2 regions of the Pseudodesulfovibrio halophilus DSM 5663 genome follow, and region 1 is predicted to be linked to the other one. Evidence: riboswitches for the same ligand, from Rfam matches in the RefSeq annotation. Region 1 holds a riboswitch; the other holds the start of a gene.
What was found. A riboswitch is a leader RNA that binds a small molecule or an ion and turns the genes downstream of it on or off. The one in region 1 is predicted to bind cobalamin.
Positions count from the first base shown of each region.

Region 2: it holds a riboswitch for cobalamin, as region 1 does, so the genes downstream of both, BR24_RS00870 (sirohydrochlorin cobaltochelatase) here and BR24_RS07910 (ribonucleoside triphosphate reductase) in region 1, are expected to answer to the same signal.

Region 1 covers NZ_JCANTV010000010.1:228,800-233,702, reverse strand. The annotation lists gene BR24_RS07915 (L-serine ammonia-lyase, iron-sulfur-dependent, subunit alpha) at 1-939, shown strand, start outside; cobalamin riboswitch at 1,125-1,308, shown strand; gene BR24_RS07910 (ribonucleoside triphosphate reductase) at 1,489-3,552, shown strand; gene BR24_RS07905 (hypothetical protein) at 3,568-3,801, shown strand; gene BR24_RS07900 (GGDEF domain-containing protein) at 4,051-4,770, shown strand; gene BR24_RS07895 (glycosyltransferase) at 4,772-4,903, opposite strand, start outside.
Region 2 covers NZ_JCANTV010000002.1:82,332-87,234, forward strand. The annotation lists gene BR24_RS00860 (ABC transporter ATP-binding protein) at 1-779, opposite strand, end outside; gene BR24_RS00865 (FecCD family ABC transporter permease) at 772-1,800, opposite strand; gene BR24_RS00870 (sirohydrochlorin cobaltochelatase) at 1,811-2,764, opposite strand; cobalamin riboswitch at 2,894-3,074, opposite strand; gene BR24_RS00875 (chemotaxis protein CheA) at 3,094-4,761, opposite strand; gene BR24_RS00880 (Hpt domain-containing protein) at 4,770-4,903, opposite strand, start outside.

The DNA.
Region 1 (4,903 bases):
GGCGAATGCCGCGTCTCCATCATGGAGCGCATCCTGCCGATGGGCGGTCGCTTCAAATATGACATGCCCTTCATGGACGCCGCAGGAGCGCTGAACGCTGCCCGTGCGGAAAAAATCAGCGCGGCGGAGCTGGCAATCCGCTACGAAGCGGCGGCCAGCGGCGCGAGTCGAAACGAAATCATGGAGCGCATGAAGGAGATCATCCGCTTCATGCGCGCTTCCGCTGAAACCGGACTGCGCGGCGGCCTGCCCAAAACCGGCTACATGGAGCCGATCGCGGCAGACATGGCCCTGAACGCACAGCAGACGAAGCTCGCCGACCTGGGCGTCATGAACCGGGGGATGCTCATTGCCACCGCCGTCATGGAGTGCAACAGCGCTGGCGGCATCGTTGTGGCCGCACCCACCGCAGGGTCCTGCGGGACGCTGCCCGCAGCGGTGCTTTCCGTCGCCGAATCGCTGGGGCTTTCCGAGGAGAAGCAGGCAGAGGCCATGCTCGCCGCCGGGCTTGTCGGGGTCTTCATCGCGCATCAGGCCACGTTTGCGGCCGAAACCTGCGCCTGTCAGGCAGAGATCGGCTCTTCGACTGCCATGGCCGCCGCCGCGGTTTCCCAGCTGCTGGGCGGCACGGCGGAGCAGTCCTTTGCCGCGGCCGGTCTGGCCCTTCAGAACGTCATGGGGCTGATCTGCGATCCCATCGGGGGGCTGGTGGAACTGCCCTGCGTCAACCGCAACTCCATGGCCGCCTCCAATGCAATTGTTTCCGCCAACATGGTCCTTTGCGGTTTTGATCCCGTGATCCCGCTCGACGAGGTCATCGTCGCCATGCGCGAAACCGGAAAGCTGCTCCCCTCAGAGCTGCGCTGCACCACGCGCGGCGGGCTGTGCATTACGCCCACCAGCCGCGCCATTCAGGATGAACTGAATCGGCAGGCTTGAGCACCAGACCCGTTTCAGCTGCCTCCAGAAAAATTTCACACGCGCGCGGTATATTTTTAGCCGTCTGTTTTGGGCAATTTTTATTGCCCGGAATTACGACGACCTAAGCCGACATCGCCCAAGAAGTTTTCATGACGGACAGTCAACCCCTTGCTTCGAAAAAGGGCTTGGGCTAGGTTCTTGCGCGTTCACGATGTCCTTCAGGTGGCCTACCGGTCGCAAAAGGGAATCCGGTGAAAATCCGGGGCGGTCCCGCCGCTGTAACCCCCTCCCTAAAGGGAAAGGAAAGGTCCATGAGCCACTGCTGCAAAGCGGGAAGGCGGGCCTGACGGGGAAAGCCAGAAAACCTGCCTGAAGCGTATCCAGCCCGAAGCGAAGCGCGGACTTTGCCGAGGGTCATGATTGGTTCATATAATAGAAAAACAGTTGCCGTGCCGTGTCGGTTCAGCCGTCCGCGCCGAAAGGGCAACCCTGCAAAACAGTCAAACGCCGTCCACCGTGGTCCGGCGTTTTCAGCTTTCCGCGAAGCGCTGTTTTCAAGAGAGACACATGCCGGTTCAGATTCTCAAACGCGACGGATGCCTCGAAACCTGGTCGACCAAACGGGTCGGCGAAGCCATCTTCAAAGCCCTCAAGGGCAGCGGCATCAAGGACCCCCTGCTTTCCACCCGGCTGGCCAAGAAGGTCGAGCAGAAGCTCCGGAACGTGGACGTTCCCGAGCAGGAAATGGTCCAGGACATGGTCCAGCAGGTTCTCATGGAAGCCCGCCTGTACAAGGTGGCGGAGCGCTACATCATCTACCGTGAGAAACGCCGCGAGATGCGCGCCCAGAACGAATCCTTCCTGAACATATCCGGAGTCACCGAAAGCTATCTCGACAACATCGACTGGCGGGTGAACGAAAACTCCAACATGGTCCACTCCTTTCAGGGCCTGATCCTGCACATGGCCGGATCGGTTCAGGCGAGGTACATGCTGGACAAATATCCCGAAGAAGTCCGTATGGCGCATACCCACGGATACTTCCACATCCACGACCTGTCCTTCGGGCTGGCTGGCTACTGCTCGGGCTGGAGCCTGCGTGACCTGCTGCTGGAGGGCTTCAATCTGCGCGACCGCTGCTCGTCCACCCCGGCCAAGCACTTTGACGCCGCCTGCGGACAGATCGTCAACTTCCTCGGCACGCTGCAGAACGAGTGGGCCGGAGCGCAGGCCTTCAACAACGTGGACACCTACCTCGCGCCATTCGTGCGCTACGACGGTCTGGACTTCCACACCGTGAAGCAGCAGATCCAGAAGCTGCTGCACAACCTGAACGCCACCTCACGCTGGGGCGGGCAGAGCCCGTTCACCAACTTCACATTCGACTTCGTGCCGCCGTCCCACATCGCCAACGAGCCGGTCATCATCGGCGGCGAGTTCCAGGACACCACCTACGGCGAATACGCCGAGGAAATGGCCATGATCAACCGGGCCTTCCTCGAAGTCATGCTCGAAGGCGACGCCGATGGCCGCATCTTCTCCTTCCCCATCCCCACGTACAACGTGACCGAGGACTTCCCCTGGGAGTCCGAGGAAGGCAAGCTGCTGCTGAAGATGACCGCCAAGTACGGCGCGCCCTACTTCCAGAACTTCATCAACTCGGACCTCAACCCCGAGGACGTGCGCTCCATGTGCTGCAGACTGCAGATGGACCTGCGCGAGATCCGCAAGAAAACCGGCGGCCTGTTCGGCGCGGGCGACCTCACCGGCTCCATCGGCGTGGTCACCCTGAACCTGCCCAAGCTGGCTTACCTCGCCCAGAACGAGGACGACTTCATCGACCTCATCACCGAATACGCGGAGATGGCCCGCGACTCGCTGGAGTACAAGCGCAAGGTCGTGGAACACAACCTTGAGGCGGGCATGTTCCCGTTCTCGCGCCGCTACCTGAAGAACGGCTTCAACGGCCACTTCTCCACCATCGGACTCATCGGCGGCCACGAGGCCTGCATGAACCTGCTCAAGAAGGGCGTGGACACCGATGCGGGCTGCAAACTCATGGAACGCGTGCTCAATCACCTGCGCCAGCTGGTTCTGGACTTCCAGGAACAGACCGGCCACCTGTACAACCTTGAAGCGACCCCGGGCGAGGGCACCTGCTACCGCCTCGCCAAGATTGACAGGGAGCTCTACTCCGACATCTACGCTTCGGGCGACGGCGTTCCCTACTACACCAACTCCACCCTGCTCCCGGTGGGCGTCACCCCGGACGTGTTCTTCGCTCTCGAGCATCAGGACAAGCTCCAGACGCTCTACAACGGCGGAACGGTGTTCCACACCTTCCTCGGCGAGGCAGCCCCGGACGAAGAGAGCGTGCGTCAGTTCCTGATCAAGGCCATGAGCAAGACCAAGATTCCCTACATCTCGGTCACGCCGACCTTCTCGGTATGCCGCGATCACGGCTACATCTACGGCGAGCACTTCTCCTGCCCCACCTGCGGCGACGAGACCGAAGTCTACACACGCGTTGTGGGCTACTACCGGCCGGTAAGCCGCTGGAACAAGGGCAAGCGCGAGGAATACAAGGAACGCACCGAATATACCATGAACAGCTTCTGCGACGCCTGCTAGCAGCCACGAATCATCATGATTCTCGACGCCAACCAGATAGCCGCCATCCAGCAGCGCAACGACGAGGAGCTGCGCAGGGGGAACCGGGCCACCCACGGGTACCCGGCCAACACCATTCAGAACCTGCTGCACACCGTCGAAGCGCTCAAGAAGGAGAAGCGCAAATGGAAAAAGCTGGCGCAGCAGCGAGGCAAGGCGCTCACGGAGATAGGCAGGCTCGCCGGTAACGGTGACAACGACTCCGACTAGCTCCAGCCTCCCGCACGATAGCAAGGCCCGCTTCCCGACAAGGGGAAGCGGGCCTTTTCATACTCGGGAAAACAAAGTGCACTGCCTTGGCGAACTGCTGCCACGTCGGTCCGGCAGACATAACCGTCGACATCCCTTACACGTTCTGCGGCAGTCGAAAGAAAAACCATCTATTTTCCAAAGCCTTGCGATTGGCGTTGAACTTGCTTGTATCTTCTATTTCGCACATGAAAAAATGGAAGGTCACCCATGCTTCGATCCCGCCTGATGAATCGCGACAAGCTTCTGGGCACTCCCCTTCATTTGTTCATGATCGCCCTGTACCCGCTGGGGTGGGTGGTCATTACCGCCATCTTCGGCGGCAGAGTGATGGGCATGGATACCCTTGCGCTGCTGGCCTACTCCTCGGGATATCTGGCGGCGGCGCTGGTGGCGCTGCACATGTGCCGTAAGGAGTACGAAAAGGTGCGGCTCTTCGACCCGCACTCCAAAGTCTTCAACGAACGATTCCTGCTGGTGTCGCTGCGGCTGGAATACAACCGCAGCAAGCGCCACAGCTTTCCCATGGCCCTCGTCATATTCTCCTTCAACGGCATGACCAGCGTCTCACAACGTGTGGGGATCGCCCCCGAGGACCTCAATGCCAAACTGGTCGGCCCCGTCTTGCAGAGCATCCGCACCAGCGACATTCTCTCCAAGCTCGACAACGAGCGTTACGCCCTGCTGCTGCCCAACAGCGGCATCGACGGCGCACAGGTGGTGGCGAACCGGATTTCGGCAGAGCTGAACCGCGAACTGCAGAAACTGCGCCTCGGTGCCCGGGTGGACCCCGTGTACGGAATCTGCGGATTGGACTGCAACGGCGTCAAAGCCCCGGAAGACATCATGGCCGGAGCGGTGCAGGCCCATCTGGAAGCGTCGGATTCGGTGCGGAACAAGGTCGGCATCTGCGGCGCGCAGTGCAACTGATTCAGGCCTGACGAAAGACCTCGAGGTAGGCTTCCACCATGGCCTCCACGGAATGCTCGCGCATGATGCGCGCCCGCGCTGCCACGGCCCGCTCCTGCAGGGCGGATTCATCCGCCAACAGGGCGTCCAGCGC
Region 2 (4,903 bases), on a different contig from region 1:
GGCCTCCTCAGGGCGATGCGGGGCCGTCCGGTGAACGGGTCGTCGTCCACAAATGCTTCCACACCGAAGACTTCGGAGATGATCTCCGGAACCAGCGCGGTCTCTACGGATCCGGATGTTGCGACGCGGCCCCGGTGCAGGACGGTGACGCCGTCGGCGAACGCGGCGGCCAGGTTCAGGTCGTGCAGCACCGCGAGGACGCTGCCGCCGTTTTGGCAGAGATTGCGTAGCAGGTGCATCGTCTCCAGCGCGTGTCGCGGGTCCATGCTCGCTGTCGGTTCGTCCAGCAGCATGAGCGGTGCGTCCTGCGCCAGCGTGCGCGCAAGGGCGGTGCGCTGCCGTTCCCCTCCGGAGAGGTCGGTGGCGGGGCGGTCGGCCAGAGCGGTCATGTCCACGGCCCTGAGGGCGTCGTCCACCTTGGCGCGGTCTTCGGGCGACGGGGGCGAGAAGCGCGGAATGTGCGGGTGGCGGCCCATCATGACGGTTTCGCGCACGGTGTAGGCAAACCCGGCATGTTCGTTCTGGGGCATGTAGGCCAGATGTCTTGCGCGTTCGGCAGGCGAAAAAACTGAAATGGGTTGCCCGTCAAGCTGGATAGCTCCGGTATCGGGCGTGCGGTATCCTGCCATGAGGTCCAGCAGGGTTGACTTGCCCGATCCGTTGGGGCCGACGATGACGTGGAGGCAGCCCGCTGTGAGATGCATGGAAAGGTTGTCGATAACCTTTCGTTCGCCATGGGCGAAGCAAAGCCCGCCTGCGGTGAGAATTGCGTCAGTCATGGACGCCTCCGGCATGACGCTGACGGAACAGCCAGCAGAAGACGGGCCCGCCGATCAGGGCAGTGAGAACGCCGATGGGCACCTCGTGCGGCAGCACGGCGCGGGTCAGGGTGTCGGCGGCCAGCAGCAGCACGGCTCCGGCAAGGCCTGATGCGGGCAGCAGCACCCGGTTGTCCGGGCCGGAAGCGAGCCGGACAAGATGCGGCACCACGAGGCCGACGAACCCGATTATCCCGGCCGAAGCCACACAGACGGCGCTCACGAGAGACGCACCGCTCAGCAGGGCGAGGCGGACGCGCCCCGGGTTCACGCCAAGTGATGCGGCCGAGCGGCCCCCGAGGGACATGACGTTGAGGTCGCGTGCGAACCACAGGCACCAGATCAGTCCGGCGATGCCCGCGCCCCAGACCATGGCGGCCCGGTCCCATCCGGCGCCGGCAAAGCTGCCCATGAGCCAGAAGATGATGGCGGAGACGCGCTCGTCCGCGAGATATTTCAGGAAGCTCAGTCCCGCTGACAGGATGGAGGCCGTGATGATGCCAGCCAGCACCAGCGTTGCCGGGGACCGGGAGCGGTCGCCGCGTGCGATGAACAGTACGGCCAGAAGCGTGAGACAGGCTCCGGCGAAGGCGAAGGCGGGCAGCGTGGCCGGGCCGAGAAAGCTCAGCCCGAGCACGAGGCACAGCGCCGCCCCGAAGGCCGCCCCGGAGGACACCCCGAGGGTGAAGGGGTCGGCAAGCGGGTTGAGCAGCACGCCCTGAAAGACTGCGCCTGCCACGCCGAGGCCGAAACCGGCCCCGGCCGAGGTCAGGATGCGCGGCAGCCGGACGTCCATGACGATGGCCCGGATCTGTGGCGCGGCTTCGAATCCGGGCAGGCCCAGCGCGATCCCGAGGGCGTCGCCCGCGGGGATGTCGACGAAGCCCATGACAAGGGATGCCGCCGCGATCAGTGCGAGGGCCGCGCCCAGTGCCGCCGGAAGCAGCACCGCCCGGACCGCTGCCGATGCGTTTTGATTCACGGTCTGCCCGTTACTCCATGGCCTGCTTGAGATTTTTTACATACAGGTCGGCCCAGCCGTCCACGGATCCGAGGCCGCGAAGCTGTGTCCTGACCTTGTAGCCCGCCTTTTTGAGCAGGATTTTCCACGAATCGTCCTCGTCGCCCGCCATGTCGTTGGAGGCGTGGTCTCCTGCGACCACCATGAAGGGCTTCATGAGTACGTTGGCCTTGCCGGATTCGCGCAGCTTGGGCAGCACGTGGTCGAAGGAGGGGTACCCTTCCACGCAGCCCACGAAGACGGGATACTCGTATTCCGCCTGCATGGCGGCGGCGAATTCCGCGTAGATGCCGGTGGAGAAGTAGTCGTTGCCGTGACCCATGTAGAGCAGGGCGGCGTTGGCTTCTCTGGCCTCCTTTACGTCCGATGCCAGCGCCTTGACCGCTTCGTCGATGTCCTCGGTATAGGGATGCTGCTCGCCGGGCATACCCAGAGCCGGGCGGCCGAGATTCAGGCGCTGGAAGGGCCGGTGCCGCGGCTTGAGGGAGCGGATGGAGCGCAGGGAGGACACGAGCGTGATCAGGTCGTGAAACTCCTCGCCTGCGAAGACGTGCAGGGACTGGACGGTGATGTCGCGATAGCCGTCGTTCTGCAGGTCGGCGATTGTCGCCAGCGGGTGCTTGACGTGCAGCACGTCACGCGGAATCTCGGGATGGTCCTTGCTCCACTGCGGGTCGCTGGCGCGTTTCTGCCATTTCCTGCGGATGATGTCCGAGGTGAACGCGAGGCGCACGGGGATTTCGGGAAAGGCCTGCACGACCTTGTCGCGAATGGTCAGGATGGACTGCAGCGCCTCGGGGTAGCTGGTGCCGAACGCGGCGAGCACAATGGCCTTCTTTGCCGGACCTTCGGCGTGGGAGTGGCCCGCGAGAGCGGCCGCTGGGAAAAGCAGGCAGAGAGCCAGAACAAGGGATGCGATGCGCATGAAAGCCTCCATGGAATGGAGGGGCTTGGTTGTTGGAAAGAAAAGACCCCCCGGCAAAGAGATGGCCGGAAGGGGCTTGCTTCCCGAGAAGTGTTCCGAACGGACAAAAGCCCCGTTGCCGTCCGGCTGAACCAGAGACAGGCTTCGGCAGGTCTTCCGGCTGCCCCTCCCTGTCCCGGCCTTCCCGGAACGGATTCCAGTGGCTCACTCGGGGACGGGATTCGCGGGGGTCACGGCGGCGGGTCCGCTCCCGATTCTCACGGGATTCCCTATCAAGTCCTTACGGACACCTGAAGCGGTTTTGAAATAAGGAGATTGCGCGGCCGATGTCAAGCCTGACGGCCGACTTCCCCGGCGCTGTTGAGCAATTCCTCGGTGTCCACCACGAGCGCGTCGGATTCGCCCATCATGCCGAAGCCGAGAATGGGCAGGTGGAACACTTCCTCCACGGGGACCGTGAAGCGGGTGATGACAACCTGTTGCTGCTTGAGCACTTCGTCCACGAGGATGGCGGCCTTGTATTCGCCCACGCGGACCACCACGCACTGGGCCTTTTCGATGTCGTCCACCTTGGGTTCGATGTCCAGATAATCGCCGAGGCGCAGCAGGGAGTGGACTTCGCCGCGCACATCCACGGTCTCGCGGCCGTCAGGAAGTTCGACCACTTCCTGTCGCGTTGGCACGTAGATTTCCATCACGTCGCGGCTGGGAATGATGAAGACGTCGTCGCCCAGTCTGGTAATGATGGCGTCCACGATGCCTTCGTTGGCGGAGCGGTCCAGCGGAATGACGATGGTGAAGGTGGCTCCTTTGCCCAGCTCGCTGTCGATGCGGATGTCGCCGTCGAGCCCCACCCGGATGGCGTTGACCACCGCGTCCATGCCAACGCCGCGACCGGAAACGTCGGTGACTTCCGCTGCGGTGCTGAAGCCGGACTCCAGTACGAACTGAAGGATTTCCTTGTCGGAATATTCCTTGTCCGGGTCGGCGATGCCCTTTTCGACGGCCTTGGCATGAATACGTTCGGGGTCGAGGCCCTTGCCGTCGTCGCGGACCTCGATGAAGGCCTCTTCGCCCTTGCGCCACGCGGAAAGCTGAACGGAGCCGGTGTCGGGCTTTCCGGCCGCCTCGCGCTCCTCAGGCGTTTCGAGGCCGTGGTCCACTGCGTTGCGCAAGAGGTGCACCAGCGGCTCGTTGAGGCTCTCCACGATGGTTTTGTCCAGCGCCAGCTCTTCGCCCTTGATGACGAATTCGAGCTTCTTCCCGATCTTCTGGGAGAGGCTCTTCACCAGCCGGTGCATGGGCATGAAAATCTGCTTGAGAGGCACGAGCCGGATGGCGTCCACCTCGTTCTGGAGCTTGTTGATGACCGTGTCCAGTTCGCGCAGGCTGGCGGAGGTCTTCTGGGCGTTCTTGCCGCTGCTCTGGGCGATGACCGCGTACGTGACCATGAGCTTGCCCACGTGCTCGATGACGCGGTCGAGACGATCCGTGGCGACGCGGATGGAGGAAATGGCCTGCGGCTGCGCCTGCTTTTCCTCCTTGGGCTGCGAGGGGGCCTGCCCGGCGCCGGCTTCGGGCTTACCGGAGGTGTCAGCCTTTTCGCCGGTATCGGAGGGGGCAACCTCTTCCCCGCCCATGGCGGCCGCCGCGGCGGCTTCGGCCTCGGCGTCCTCGCGGGTGGCGGCTTCCTGCGCTTCGGCGATATCCTCTTCGCTCTTGGTCTCCACTGCACCGAGGTCGAGAATGCCCGCCAGCGACATCAGAAATTTTTTCTGCGCTTCGGTCACGCCGAGCATCGCCGTGACGATCTCCTGCGAGATCGGTGTGATGCCGTCGGAGAGCATGTCGAGCAGGGCGATGACCTGAGCGGACGAGACTTTCATGTGGCTCAGGCCCATCATATCCATGGCCTCGACCACCTGAGCCTTGCCCTGCTCGGCCTCAAGGATGCGTTTCTCGAATTCCTCAATGCATTCGCGGATGCCGTCGCGCATTCGTTACCTCATTGGCGCTGTTCGCGCCCTTTGAAAAATGCCTGCTCGTCATCGAAGGCCGCGATGGTCTTGTCGAAGGCCCACGAGTAGAAGACGTCCTTGCACGAGGGGGAGAGACAGCAGACGGAAATGTCGAAGATGC